2 linked regions of the Prochlorococcus marinus str. MIT 0919 genome follow. The main gene of each other region encodes a partner of the protein of the gene in region 2 in a complex. Links are inferred from orthologs where the notes say so. Each region holds a gene or a part of one and is shown on either strand. Other genes may lie near its edges.

Region 1 (6,236 bases), 870 kb from region 2 along the record:
TGAACTAATTGTCGATTTCCATTAAAAGATAATCATGAATTTAAATGGAAAGAGAACAAAAAAGAAAGATAACCCTCACTACATTTTCAGAGGAAAGTCGAAAAGAAAGCCTAAGAAGCAATTAAGACAAATAATTGAAGCTTCACTAATGCTTTTAATTGGAATAAACCTTGTACTTTTTTTAAATCAAGTGCCAGGAGTTTTTGATTTCAACATATTTTTCGCTGAAATATGGCTTAATGTCTTCGAAAGCCTTAATCAATTAATAAGTTCCTTAGCAAAAATAAGTGGCGCAGTCATTGTTTTTATCCTTCTTATAAGTAGCTTATTTCTGATAGTTGGAGGGACTATAAGGTTACTTAGAATCCTACTTCTTATACAAAAACAGAAGTCAAAGCCAAAAGATAAGGTGTGACAATTGATTTCCTTGTATCGAACTTGTAATGCAGAACAAATACGACAAAAATATATCTAACCATGTAGATGTAAATTATGCTTTTTCAGATTTAACTTTTTTTATAAGTTTTTTCTTTTCTATATGTAAACTAGTTAAATTATTTTTAACCCAATCCGTTTTATGGGTAGTTATAGGAATTGCTCTTATTTTGGTATTTGCACTTTTCACAACTGATAAATTAGATACTAAAAAGATAAGATATCAACTTGGATTACCAGCTATCCTGACTAAATTTATATTTATTATTTCTCTTTCAATATTGCTAATATCATCTGTTTCATTTCTATTTGATATATATATATTATTTAATATTTCACATATATCAACATTGTATCCTCTCCTTATTATAATTCCTCTTCTATTCCTAGGTTCTACTATTGGTCTGTTAACAAAATTAAAGTAGTAATTGTTATGAAAATTTCTTAATATTTAATTGTAGTACTATCAAAAATGACTTAATTTAAAGAATATTAAGCAGAACTAATGACTTACACATTAATAAAGTTTAGCTCTGATGATTGTGGAACTTGCCATAGAATGGGACATTACGACTCTTCTGTGACTAAGGAGCTAGGTTGTGACTTTATCAATGTCATGTTGCAGGATACGAATGTATATAGAAAATACCGTAAAATCCTTCTAGCTCAATACCCAAGCAAGGAAGGAATGGGATGGCCCACCTATTTGTTAGTTAATAACATTAACGATGATTTTGAAATTCTCGGTGAAATTAAAGGAGGTATGCAAAAAGCAGATTTTCGGTCAAAGTTGACAAACCTCTTAAAACAAAAAAATTAACTAATCAAACTTTCCTATTTCATTTTTCATCTTCATAAACCAATCCTTTAATTCACTTATCTGCTTTTCTGTTGCTTGTAAGCCCAAACCTCTAACTACTACTTCATTAATATTTGACCCCTTTTTATAAATAAATCTAGTATGCAAATTGCTAGGGATACCATTAAGAAGTAACTTAAAGGCAGATTTCTCCATTTTAGTTTCGAGAAGAATATTTGGTTTTACAAGCTTGATACAACTTATCCCGCACGACTTTGCTAACAACTTTAATTGCATTACTTCAATTAAAGTGATTACAGGTGCTGGTAAAGAGCCATATTTATCTGACCAATTAAGACTCAATTCTATAAGTTTGTTAGAAGTTTCGCAGTCTGTTACAGCTTTGTAGGCTATAATCTTTTCTTCACTGTCAGAAATCCAACTATTTGGGATAAATGCTGTTACTTGTAAATCTATTTTAGTTTCATCGACTTTAGGTATTGTTTGTCCTTGTATATCTGAAATTGCTTCATGTAAAATCTCCATATACATTTCAAAACCTATTGCCTCCATTTGACCACTTTGCTGCATACCTATCAAATTACCAACTCCTCTTATTTCCATGTCTCTCATGGCAAGCTGATAACCGCTACCTAATTCACTAAACTCTTGAATCGCTTTTAATCTACGTATAGCTTTTTGATTAATTAAGACCTCTTTTGGGTAAAGCAGCCAAGCATGTGCCTGAACACCACTTCTACCTACCCGTCCTCTTAATTGATATAGCTGTGAGAGTCCAAAAGAATGAGAGTCTTCAATGATTATAGTATTTACTCGAGGAATATCTAAGCCACTTTCTATAATGGTTGTACACAACATTAAATCAGCTTCTCCATTATTAAAGGCAATCATTGAATTCTCTAAATCTCCTTCATCCATTTGACCATGAGCAATTAGTAAATTAATATTCGGGACCATTGATTTTAATTCTTTCACAATATCTTGTATACCTTCGACTCTCGGTACGACATAAAAGATTTGACCACCTCTGTCAATTTCCTGGCAAATTGCACTTCTTATTGCTTCTTTCTCATATGGTATTAGATGAGTTTTAATAGCTCGCCTTAATGGTGGAGGGGTTGTAATTAGACTAATTTCTCTAACCCCAGAAAGGCTCATATATAAGGTTCGTGGTATTGGTGTTGCTGTAAGAGTTAGAACATCTACATTCGTTTTAAGTTCCTTAATACGTTCTTTCTGACGAACCCCAAATCGTTGCTCCTCATCTATAATTAAAAGACCTAAATCCTTAAATTTAACAGTTTTACCTAATAATTGATGGGTACCAACTATTGCATCTAATTGACCACATTCAAGTTCTTTAATGATATTTTTTCTTTCATTATTAGTTTTAAATCTATTTAATAGTCCAATTTTAATAGGATAAGGAGCAAATCTTTCTGTAATTGTTCTCCAATGCTGTTGAGACAATATTGTTGTAGGGGCTAATAAAGCAACTTGCTTTCCAGCAATAATTGCTTTGAATGCAGCTCTAATGGCAACTTCAGTCTTGCCATATCCAACATCTCCACAAATAAGTCTATCCATAGGCTTGGGACGTTCCATATCGGTTTTAACGTCGCTAACTGCTTTGATTTGATCGGGTGTAGGTTCATATTGAAAAGAATCTTCTAGTTCGCCTTGCCATGGTCCATCAGAAGGAAATTTATATCCCTTGACCTTTTCTCTCTCTGCATACAGTTTTACGAGATCTACTGCTACTTTACTAATAGCTTTTCTAGCTTTTTGGGTAATAGAATTCCAACTACTACCTCCCAACTTATTAACCTTAGGTGATTTGTCTGTAGAAGCTCTGTATCTACTTAAGGATCCAAGTTGATCTGCTGCAACTCTTAAAGTGCCATCTTGATATTCTACAACTAAATAATCTCTACTAACATTATTCATAGCAAATTTTTCAATTTTAATAAATTTACCGATACCATGATTTCTATGAACAACAAAATCTCCTTTTGTAAGTCTACTAGCCTTTATTGACTTACTTACAGCACTTTTACGTCTACGAACGTAACCACTATAACCAAGAAATTGTTGGCCGAAAATTTCCTTATCTGTAAGAATTAGTATTTTCCAGGGAGCAAAGTTAATACCTTCCAACTCTAAGCTAGAAGGACACTTAATAACTGTTGGGGCAAGTAATTTATGATTATCAAACGAAGCATTTATGTCTTTAGTTTTATTAAACTGAAATACATGACAATCATGTTCTTCCAGTAATGCTATAGTTCTAGAAGGTTGTGCTGATAGTATGTATATTGAATATTTTTGAGTTAAGAAGGTATTTATAAACTGAGCAATCCTACCAAATTGATTCGCCATAACTTCAATTTTTTTAGCAGCAATCTCAAATTTATTATTAGAAGAATATTCATTAATAAAATTAGTTGTTTCATAACCAATATATGTATCTAAAGAAGCAAAGTTTAATGCTGCTGACCTTTGAAGATTATTATTTATATTCGAAATATCTAATTGAAGATTGCTTTCAACAGGGGCGATAAGGCTATTATAAGTATCATTCACATGTTCTACCCAAACTTGGGAATGAGTAAAACAATGATTCCTTTCATCAACTAAAACAATAGTATTTTCAGGTAAATAGTCTAAAAGGCATGAAGGTTTCTCCCAGGCAAATCCAAGTAAAATACGAATATATTTAGGTAAATTATCTAGTGAAAGTGAGTCTTTATATGCTTGAGAAAAAAATCTGTCAGATTCTACATTATCTGTATCTCTTAGCTTGTTCCTTATTAGATAACTAAGGTTAGTTGGAGGAATACATATCTTATTAATAGTATCAAGAGATCTTTGAGAAACAGGGTCAAACTCTCTTATTTTATCAATTTCATCCCCATACAACTCAATCCGTATAGGGAACTCATTGCTGACAGGGTAAATATCAATAATATCCCCTCTTCTACTCCAATGACCTTCCTGATCAGTTGTGTTTGTCTTTTTATAACCTATAGAAGTAAGTTGAGTTGAAATAGTCGAACTATTAATTTCAATTCCTTTTTCTAGAAGAATACATTGTTTAACAAATTCTGATTTAGGAGGCAAATGTGGTTGCAAGGCTCTTTCGGTAGTTATGATTACAAAATTGCGATCTCGGGGGTTAATTAAGTCTGTTATAACTTGTATTTGGCCCCAAAGTATCTCTGATGTTGGGTCATTCTGTTCATAAGGGGAAATCTCAGATGTAGGATATAGATGTACAGTTTGACAACCTATTCCTTGGAAGAGAGCATTCCATCTAGATGCTTCTTCTAAAGTAGAGACTACTATTAGCAAAGGATTTTGTTGATGTAATGATATTGAACTAGCTAAAAAAATCTTAGCTGACATGCCTCCACCACTTAATGTTAACCTTTGATCTCTCGACATTCTATTTATCAACTCCTTTGTAATCAGGGAATTAGATAAGTTTTCAATAATTGGTAAGAGAGACATTTTTATATATAAATAAAAGTAAAAAGTTTCTAATTAGTTAGAATGTCTGCTTAACATTAAATTGAATAATAATAACTGTTTAATATCCAATTCAGATCTACTATTTACGTTGAATTTTTCAAAAAGAAAGGTCCTTGCTTTTTCAGTATTCCAATCTAAACTAGATAATAAGTTGTTAGAGGAATTAATTACATAATCCCTCTCAATATATCTATTAATATCTTCTGGATTAGCACCTTCATTAAGTTTTGACAACATTTCTATAGCCAATAGCATCTCATAATGATCAGTAATTCTATTTCTGCTTCTTACGCCTAGGATTTTGCTTAAAAATATATTTTCCGACTCGCGATCCCAGCCAAGGCGTTTGACAATAGTATCTAATTGATCTAATTCTTTGCTCCAGTCTTCAACAGGAACATCATTCTGGGCAACTGGATTTCCTGAATTATGCTGGGGGAGACTAGTCTGATCACCTGATTTAGCAACTTTCTTATATAGAGAGGTTGGATCCTTAAGTTTAGCCCTAGATAAAGGTGTCTCAGGATTTGATTTAAACCTTTCTGTAAGTCTTTTTATAGCGTTATCCTCAGCTTCATATACGGTTGTGCCCTGTCCCAGAGCACTTTCTCTATGACCATTGTCATCTATGCTCACCACCTTCACAATTATCAAATCTTCAATAATATGAACTAGTTCCGAATCATATCCCATGTTTTTACTAAATTTATCTAACCTAAAGTCTGGTTAAATTCAAACATTATTTTACCTCATACTAAGACTGTATTTTCTAATTTATGGACTCTGCGTCATTAAATTTATTTACACCTGTATTAGATGGTATAGATCGATGGGCCCAACTGGCTCCCCTTTTACCAGTGATAGTAGTATTAGAATTAATACTTTCTGCTGATAATGCAGTTGCTCTAGCTTCAATATCAAGAAAATTACGAAATATCAGTCTTCAAAGAAAGGCTTTGAATATAGGTATATCTATATCTCTAATTCTACGAATAATATTGTTATTAACAGCCAATATAGTGATAAAGTATACAATTATCAGAGTAATAGCATCTATATATCTATTTTACTTGGTCATATACTACTTTGTTCAAAAGAAAGACCAAAGTATTAGTGACAAAAACGTAACTACAGAAGATGATAATCATAATACACTTATTTCAACAATACTCCTTCTATCTATTACAGATCTTGCATTCTCGATAGATAGTATTACTACAGCTGTAGCTATTAGTGATCAAATTCTGGTAGTTATCATTGGTACCTTAGTAGGTGTAATTGCTTTAAGGTTTACAGCAGACTTTTTTGTTAAATGGTTGGAAATATACGTTAATTTAGAATCTGCTGGGTATTTGGCTGTAGGACTAGTTGCAGTGAAATTAATTATTGAAACTGTATTTAGAACAAATGATATTACAGATTATAGCTTTTATTTCATACTCATTATTAT
Region 2 (5,717 bases):
ACAGGAGCTGGAAAATCAATTTTTTTAGATGCCATAGATTTGTTATTAGGTGGTCTTCATAATTCTAAGGCTTCTAAGCTAGTTAAATTAGGATCAACAAAATCTTATATTGAAGGATATTTCCAAATAGATAGTTTTGCAAAAAGATGGCTTCAAAAAAATAATATTATATTTAAAGACAAAGAATTTTCTATTTCTAGAATTTGGAGTTCTAATGGTAAAAACTTAAAAAGTCAAATTAAAATAAATGATCAAATTGTTACTAAGCACCAAATTTTAACATTAAGACCTTATTTGGCTGATTTAACTTTGCAAGGTCAACAAAATAAAATAGATCCTTTAACAACATATTTAAATTGGATAGATCAATTAGGATCTTCCATTATTAAAAACGCAGCTTTAGAAGTGAATAATAATTGGAATAATTGGAACAAAGCTTATTGTACACTTCAGACTGCTAGAAATGAGTACAATCAAAATAAAATTAATTTTGAAATTATGATGGCGGAGTTCAAAGAACTGCAGGCTGCTAATATAACAGATGCTCAAGAGGAAATCCATTTACAGACTGAAGAAGATAGACTTTCACATGCTGTTAGACTTCAAGAAAGTATTCAAAAACTTTTTATTTTTTTAAAGGAGTCTTATGAAGAATCTCCTACTGCTTTGGAAAATATATTGTTTTCTATTAAAGAATTGAAAGTCATTAGTGAGTTGGATCATTCTTTAAAGCCTCATCTTGATAAAGCATTAGATGTTCATGCTGATTTGCAACAGCTCGTTAGTGATTTAGAGCATTATTATCTTTTGCTAGAAAGTAATCCAGATAAATTAAATGAGGTTCAAGAAAGAAGATCATTTTTGAAAAATTTAAAAGCTCGTTATAATAGAAACTTAGATGAATTAGTTCTTTATAGAGAATCCTTAGATAACATTTTGAATTCTGAAAATAGTTCGACTAATTTAGAGCTCTTGGAAGAAAAAGAAAGGCTTGCGAGGGAAAAACGTGATTCATCTAATAAGAAATTATCCAAACTTCGTAAATCTGTGGCTAAAAAATTAGAAATTTCTTTGATGAAATACTTACCATCTTTAGGTTTAGAAAATGCTTTATTTCAAGTAGGAATAATTCCATGTTTGCCTTCTGTTCAAGGTATTGATAACGTAAATTTTTTATTTTCTGCAAACCCTGGCCAACCCCTTTCGCTTCTTCATGAAATAGCTTCTGGTGGAGAAATGTCTAGATTCATTTTGGCTTTAAAGGTTGTTCTTGCCGAACAGGATGGGGCTAGTACGGTAATTTTTGATGAAATTGATTCTGGTGTGAGTGGAAGAGTCAGTTCGGCTGTTGCAAATCTTTTAAAGCACTTATCTGACACTAGGCAAGTTTTTTGTGTCACTCATCAGCCATTAGTTGCAGCATTGGCTGATCATCATTTTTCTATTTCTAAGGTTTCAATAAATGGATCAACTGCTTCGAAAGTCTTTGAGTTAAAGGGTTTTCAGGCAAGGAAGCGTGAACTTGCTGAATTGGCTGGCGGTGATTTTGCTGAAGCTACTATGTACGCTGCAAGTTTATTAGAGAAGAAAGCTGCATGAATAGCAGTAATCTTCCTAAACTTATATGATCTGTTTTTTAGAGGATGGGCCCTTCTAAGGATAAGGCTGTACAAAAATCTTTAACGAATGAATCGTTGGGAGATTTAATAAGTATTCGTGGTGCAAGGCAGCATAATTTGAAGAATATTAATTTGAATATTCCAAGAAATAAATTCATTGTTTTTACTGGTGTTAGTGGAAGCGGGAAAAGCTCTTTAGCTTTTGATACTATTTTTGCTGAAGGACAAAGACGTTATGTTGAGAGTTTGTCTGCTTATGCACGTCAGTTTTTAGGTCAAGTTGATAAACCTGATGTTGATGCGATAGAAGGCTTATCTCCTGCAATTTCAATAGATCAGAAATCTACTAGTCATAATCCTCGCTCTACTGTTGGAACTGTTACCGAAATACAGGATTATTTGCGTTTGTTGTTTGGTAGAGCTGGCGAGCCCCATTGTCCCGAATGCAAAAGGCCTATAAGTCCTCAAACTATTGATGAAATGGTAGATCAGATTCTTTCTCTACCAGACGGTACCCGTTATCAGTTACTTGCACCTGTTGTCAGAGGTAAAAAAGGTACACACGCTAAATTATTATCGGGACTGGCTTCTGAAGGCTTTGCTCGAGTAAGAATTAATAAAGAAGTTAGAGAGTTATCTGACAATATTGAATTAGATAAAAATCATTCTCATTCAATCGAAGTAGTTGTAGATCGTTTAATTGCCAGAGAGGGAATCCAAGAGCGTTTAACAGATTCTTTAAGAACAGCTTTAAAACGGGGTGATGGATTGGCTTTGGTTGAGGTTGTACCAAAAAAAAATGAGGAATTACCGGATGGCATTGAAAGAGAAAGACTCTTTTCGGAAAATTTTGCTTGTCCTATTCATGGAGCTGTAATAGAAGAATTATCTCCAAGATTATTTTCTTTTAATAGTCCATACGGGGCATGCCCAGAGTGTCATGGTATTGGTCATTTAAAAAAATTTACTGTCGATAGAGTTATTCCAGAACCATCACTACCAGTTTATGCTGCTGTTGCGCCTTGGAGTGAAAAGGAAAATTCATATTATTTTTCTTTATTGTATTCAGTTGGAGAAGCCTATGGCTTTGAAATTAAAACGCCTTGGAAAGATTTAACACATGATCAAAAAGAAATTTTGATAAATGGATGTGATAAACCTATTTTAATACAAGCTGATAGTCGATATAAACAAAAGGGAGGCTTTAAAAGGCCTTTTGAAGGAATTCTCCCAATCCTAGAAAGACAATTACGTGATGCAGGTGGAGAATCGGTTCGTCAAAAATTAGAAAAATTTTTGGATTTAGTACCATGTCCAGCATGTTCGGGTAAAAGATTAAAGCCAGAAGCTTTGGCAGTAAAACTAGGTCCTTACTCTATTACTGAATTAACTGAAATTAGTGTTGATGAAACTTTGAAACGGATAGAACAATTAATGGGTATTGATAAACCTTCTAAAAATTTACTTTCTCCTCGTCAAATGCAAATAGGAGATTTGGTTTTAAGAGAAATAAGGCTAAGACTGCGTTTTTTGCTTGATGTTGGCCTTGATTACCTTTCTTTGGATAGACCAGCGATGACATTATCTGGGGGAGAGGCTCAACGAATTCGGTTGGCAACTCAAATAGGAGCAGGCTTAACAGGTGTTCTGTATGTATTAGATGAACCAAGTATAGGTTTGCATCAAAGAGATAATGATCGTTTATTAAATACTTTGGAGAGATTAAGAGACCTTGGCAATACGCTAATAGTTGTTGAACATGATGAGGACACTATTCGTGCTGCCGATTATGTTGTTGATATAGGTCCAGGAGCAGGGATTCATGGTGGCCAAATAATTTCAGAAGGTTCAATCGAAAACTTATTATCTGCAGAGAATTCACTTACGGGTGCTTATCTCAGTGGACGTTCGTCAATACCAACTCCAAAAGAACGACGTAAGGGAGGCAAGAAGAATCTTCGTTTAATTAATTGTGATCGTAATAATCTTCAAAACGTCTCAGTAGACCTTCCTTTAGGTCGTCTTGTCGCTATTACCGGTGTTAGTGGGAGTGGCAAGAGCACGTTAATCAATGAATTATTACACCCTGCTATTAATCATGAACTTGGCTTAAAAGTTCCTTTTCCTAAAGGGGTAGCAGAAATTAGAGGCATTAATGCGATAGATAAGGTTATTGTCATTGATCAATCCCCAATAGGGAGAACTCCTCGATCTAACCCTGCTACTTATACAGGTGCATTTGATCCAATTAGGCAAATTTTTGCTGCTTCAGTTGAAGCAAAAGCTAGGGGCTATCAAGTGGGTCAATTTAGTTTTAATGTGAAAGGTGGTCGCTGTGAAGCATGTCGGGGTCAGGGAGTAAATGTTATTGAAATGAACTTTTTACCCGATGTTTATGTGCAATGCGATGTTTGTAAAGGTGCAAGGTTTAACAGAGAAACCCTACAAGTTAAATATAAAGGTTACACAATTGCTGATGTATTAGAAATGACAGTCGAACAATCTGTAGATGTATTTTCAGCAATTCCTCAGGCTGCTGACAGATTACGAACCTTAGTCGATGTTGGACTTGGTTATATTAAATTGGGTCAGCCTGCACCTACCCTTTCAGGAGGTGAAGCGCAACGGGTTAAGTTGGCCACTGAGTTGTCTCGCAGGGCAACAGGTAAAACTCTTTACTTAATTGACGAACCAACTACGGGTCTTAGTTTTTCTGATGTTCATAAATTAATGGATGTTATTCAACGATTAGTAGATAAAGGCAATTCAATTATTGTGATTGAGCACAATTTGGATGTCATTAGATGTGCTGATTGGATTATTGATTTAGGACCGGAGGGTGGAGATAGAGGTGGCTATATTGTTGCTACAGGTACTCCTGAGGACGTTGCAGCCAACTCATCAAGTTACACTGGAAGTTATTTGAAAAAGGTATTACAACGATATTCCTAATTATTTTTCTTCGCATTTCTCCATAATTTGCTTTTCCTTTTACAAAGTTTTCAGCTAAAGACCTCTCGTATCAAGTGATCTGGAGTTAATTTATATTTTCTTTAGCTTATTGTTTATATTTTCTTTAGTTTTATTGTCTCCATATTCGATTATGAAGCCATTACTTTACTGAAATGGTTTGGGATTGCAGCTCCTTCATTTGCATTTGCATGGGCTGATTCGATCTCACGATTTGGAATTGGGTCGTGATTCAGATACTGGTGGGCAAACATTATATGTATTGGAACTCGTTAAGCATTTAGCTTCTTGTAAAGAAGTTGAGCAAGTAAAACTAGTAACTAGATTAATACAAGATCGAAGGGTCTCTTCTGACTATTCTCAGAAAACGGAATTTATTGCTCCCGGGGCTCAAATTATAAGATTGCCATTTGGTCCTAAAAGGTATATTCGAAAAGAATTATTTTGGCCTTTTTTGGATGATTTAGCAGATCAATTAATTCAACAATTAAAGAAAGAACCTAGGCTGCCCGATTGGATTCATGCTCATTATGCTGATGCAGGTTATGTAGGAGCCTTAATAAGCCGTTCTTTAGACATTCCTTTGGTTTTTACTGGACATTCTCTTGGGAGAGAAAAGAAAAGGAGACTCCTTACCTCTGGTATGGATCATCAACAAATTGAAAATAATTACTCTATTAGTCGTCGAATCGATGCAGAAGAGCTTTCTCTAGCTAATTCTAAATTGGTTATTACAAGTACTTCTCAAGAAGCAGACGATCAATATTTGCGATATAGAAATTTTAATTCTTCAGCAGTGCACGTTATTCCACCCGGCGTTGATTTAAGTCGTTTTCACCCTTCTTATGAATCATCAGAGTCCTCAAAGTTAGATCAATTATTTACTCCTTTTTTACGTAATACTAATTTGCCTCCTTTATTAGCTATTTCACGAGCAGTGAGAAGAAAAAATATACCTGCTTTGATAGAAGTTTTTGGTCGATCGCCTATTTTACGAGAAAGGCATAATTTAGTTCTTATTCTTGGTAATCGAGAGGATACTCGACAATTAGGTAAACAACAGAGGGATGTTTTTCAGCAAATTTTTGACTTAGTAGATAAATATGATCTTTACGGACATATTGCATT

What was found. Proteins that work in one complex are often made in the same cells at the same time.
Region 1: the proteins of uvrA (region 2) and mfd are in contact, whole or in part, in a crystal structure (PDB 4DFC), measured with the Escherichia coli proteins. The link is inferred for Prochlorococcus marinus str. MIT 0919 from one-to-one orthologs.

The regions. Positions count from the first base shown.
Region 1 is NZ_CP114779.1:301,938-308,173, reverse strand. What follows is about bases 1,056-5,067. They hold mfd (transcription-repair coupling factor), read right to left. Parts: upstream 4,766-5,067; coding sequence 1,256-4,765; downstream 1,056-1,255. Other genes in these bases: O5635_RS01865 (hypothetical protein), read right to left, coding at 4,799-5,067; O5635_RS01875 (hypothetical protein), read left to right, coding at 1,056-1,255. Also shown: O5635_RS01880 (hypothetical protein), read left to right, coding at 35-415; more of O5635_RS01875, read left to right, coding at 941-1,055; more of O5635_RS01865, read right to left, coding at 5,068-5,479; O5635_RS01860 (DUF475 domain-containing protein), read left to right, coding at 5,563-6,236. UniProt on the Escherichia coli protein: Couples transcription and DNA repair by recognizing RNA polymerase (RNAP) stalled at DNA lesions. Mediates ATP-dependent release of RNAP and its truncated transcript from the DNA, and recruitment of nucleotide excision repair machinery to the damaged site.
Region 2 is NZ_CP114779.1:1,176,347-1,182,063, reverse strand. The notes cover bases 1,279-4,771. They hold uvrA (excinuclease ABC subunit UvrA), read left to right. Parts: upstream 1,279-1,643; coding sequence 1,644-4,571; downstream 4,572-4,771. Other genes in these bases: O5635_RS06500 (glycosyltransferase), read left to right, coding at 4,750-4,771; O5635_RS06510 (DNA repair protein RecN), read left to right, coding at 1,279-1,599. Also shown: more of O5635_RS06510, read left to right, coding at 1-1,278; more of O5635_RS06500, read left to right, coding at 4,772-5,717. UniProt on the Escherichia coli protein: The UvrABC repair system catalyzes the recognition and processing of DNA lesions. UvrA is an ATPase and a DNA-binding protein. A damage recognition complex composed of 2 UvrA and 2 UvrB subunits scans DNA for abnormalities.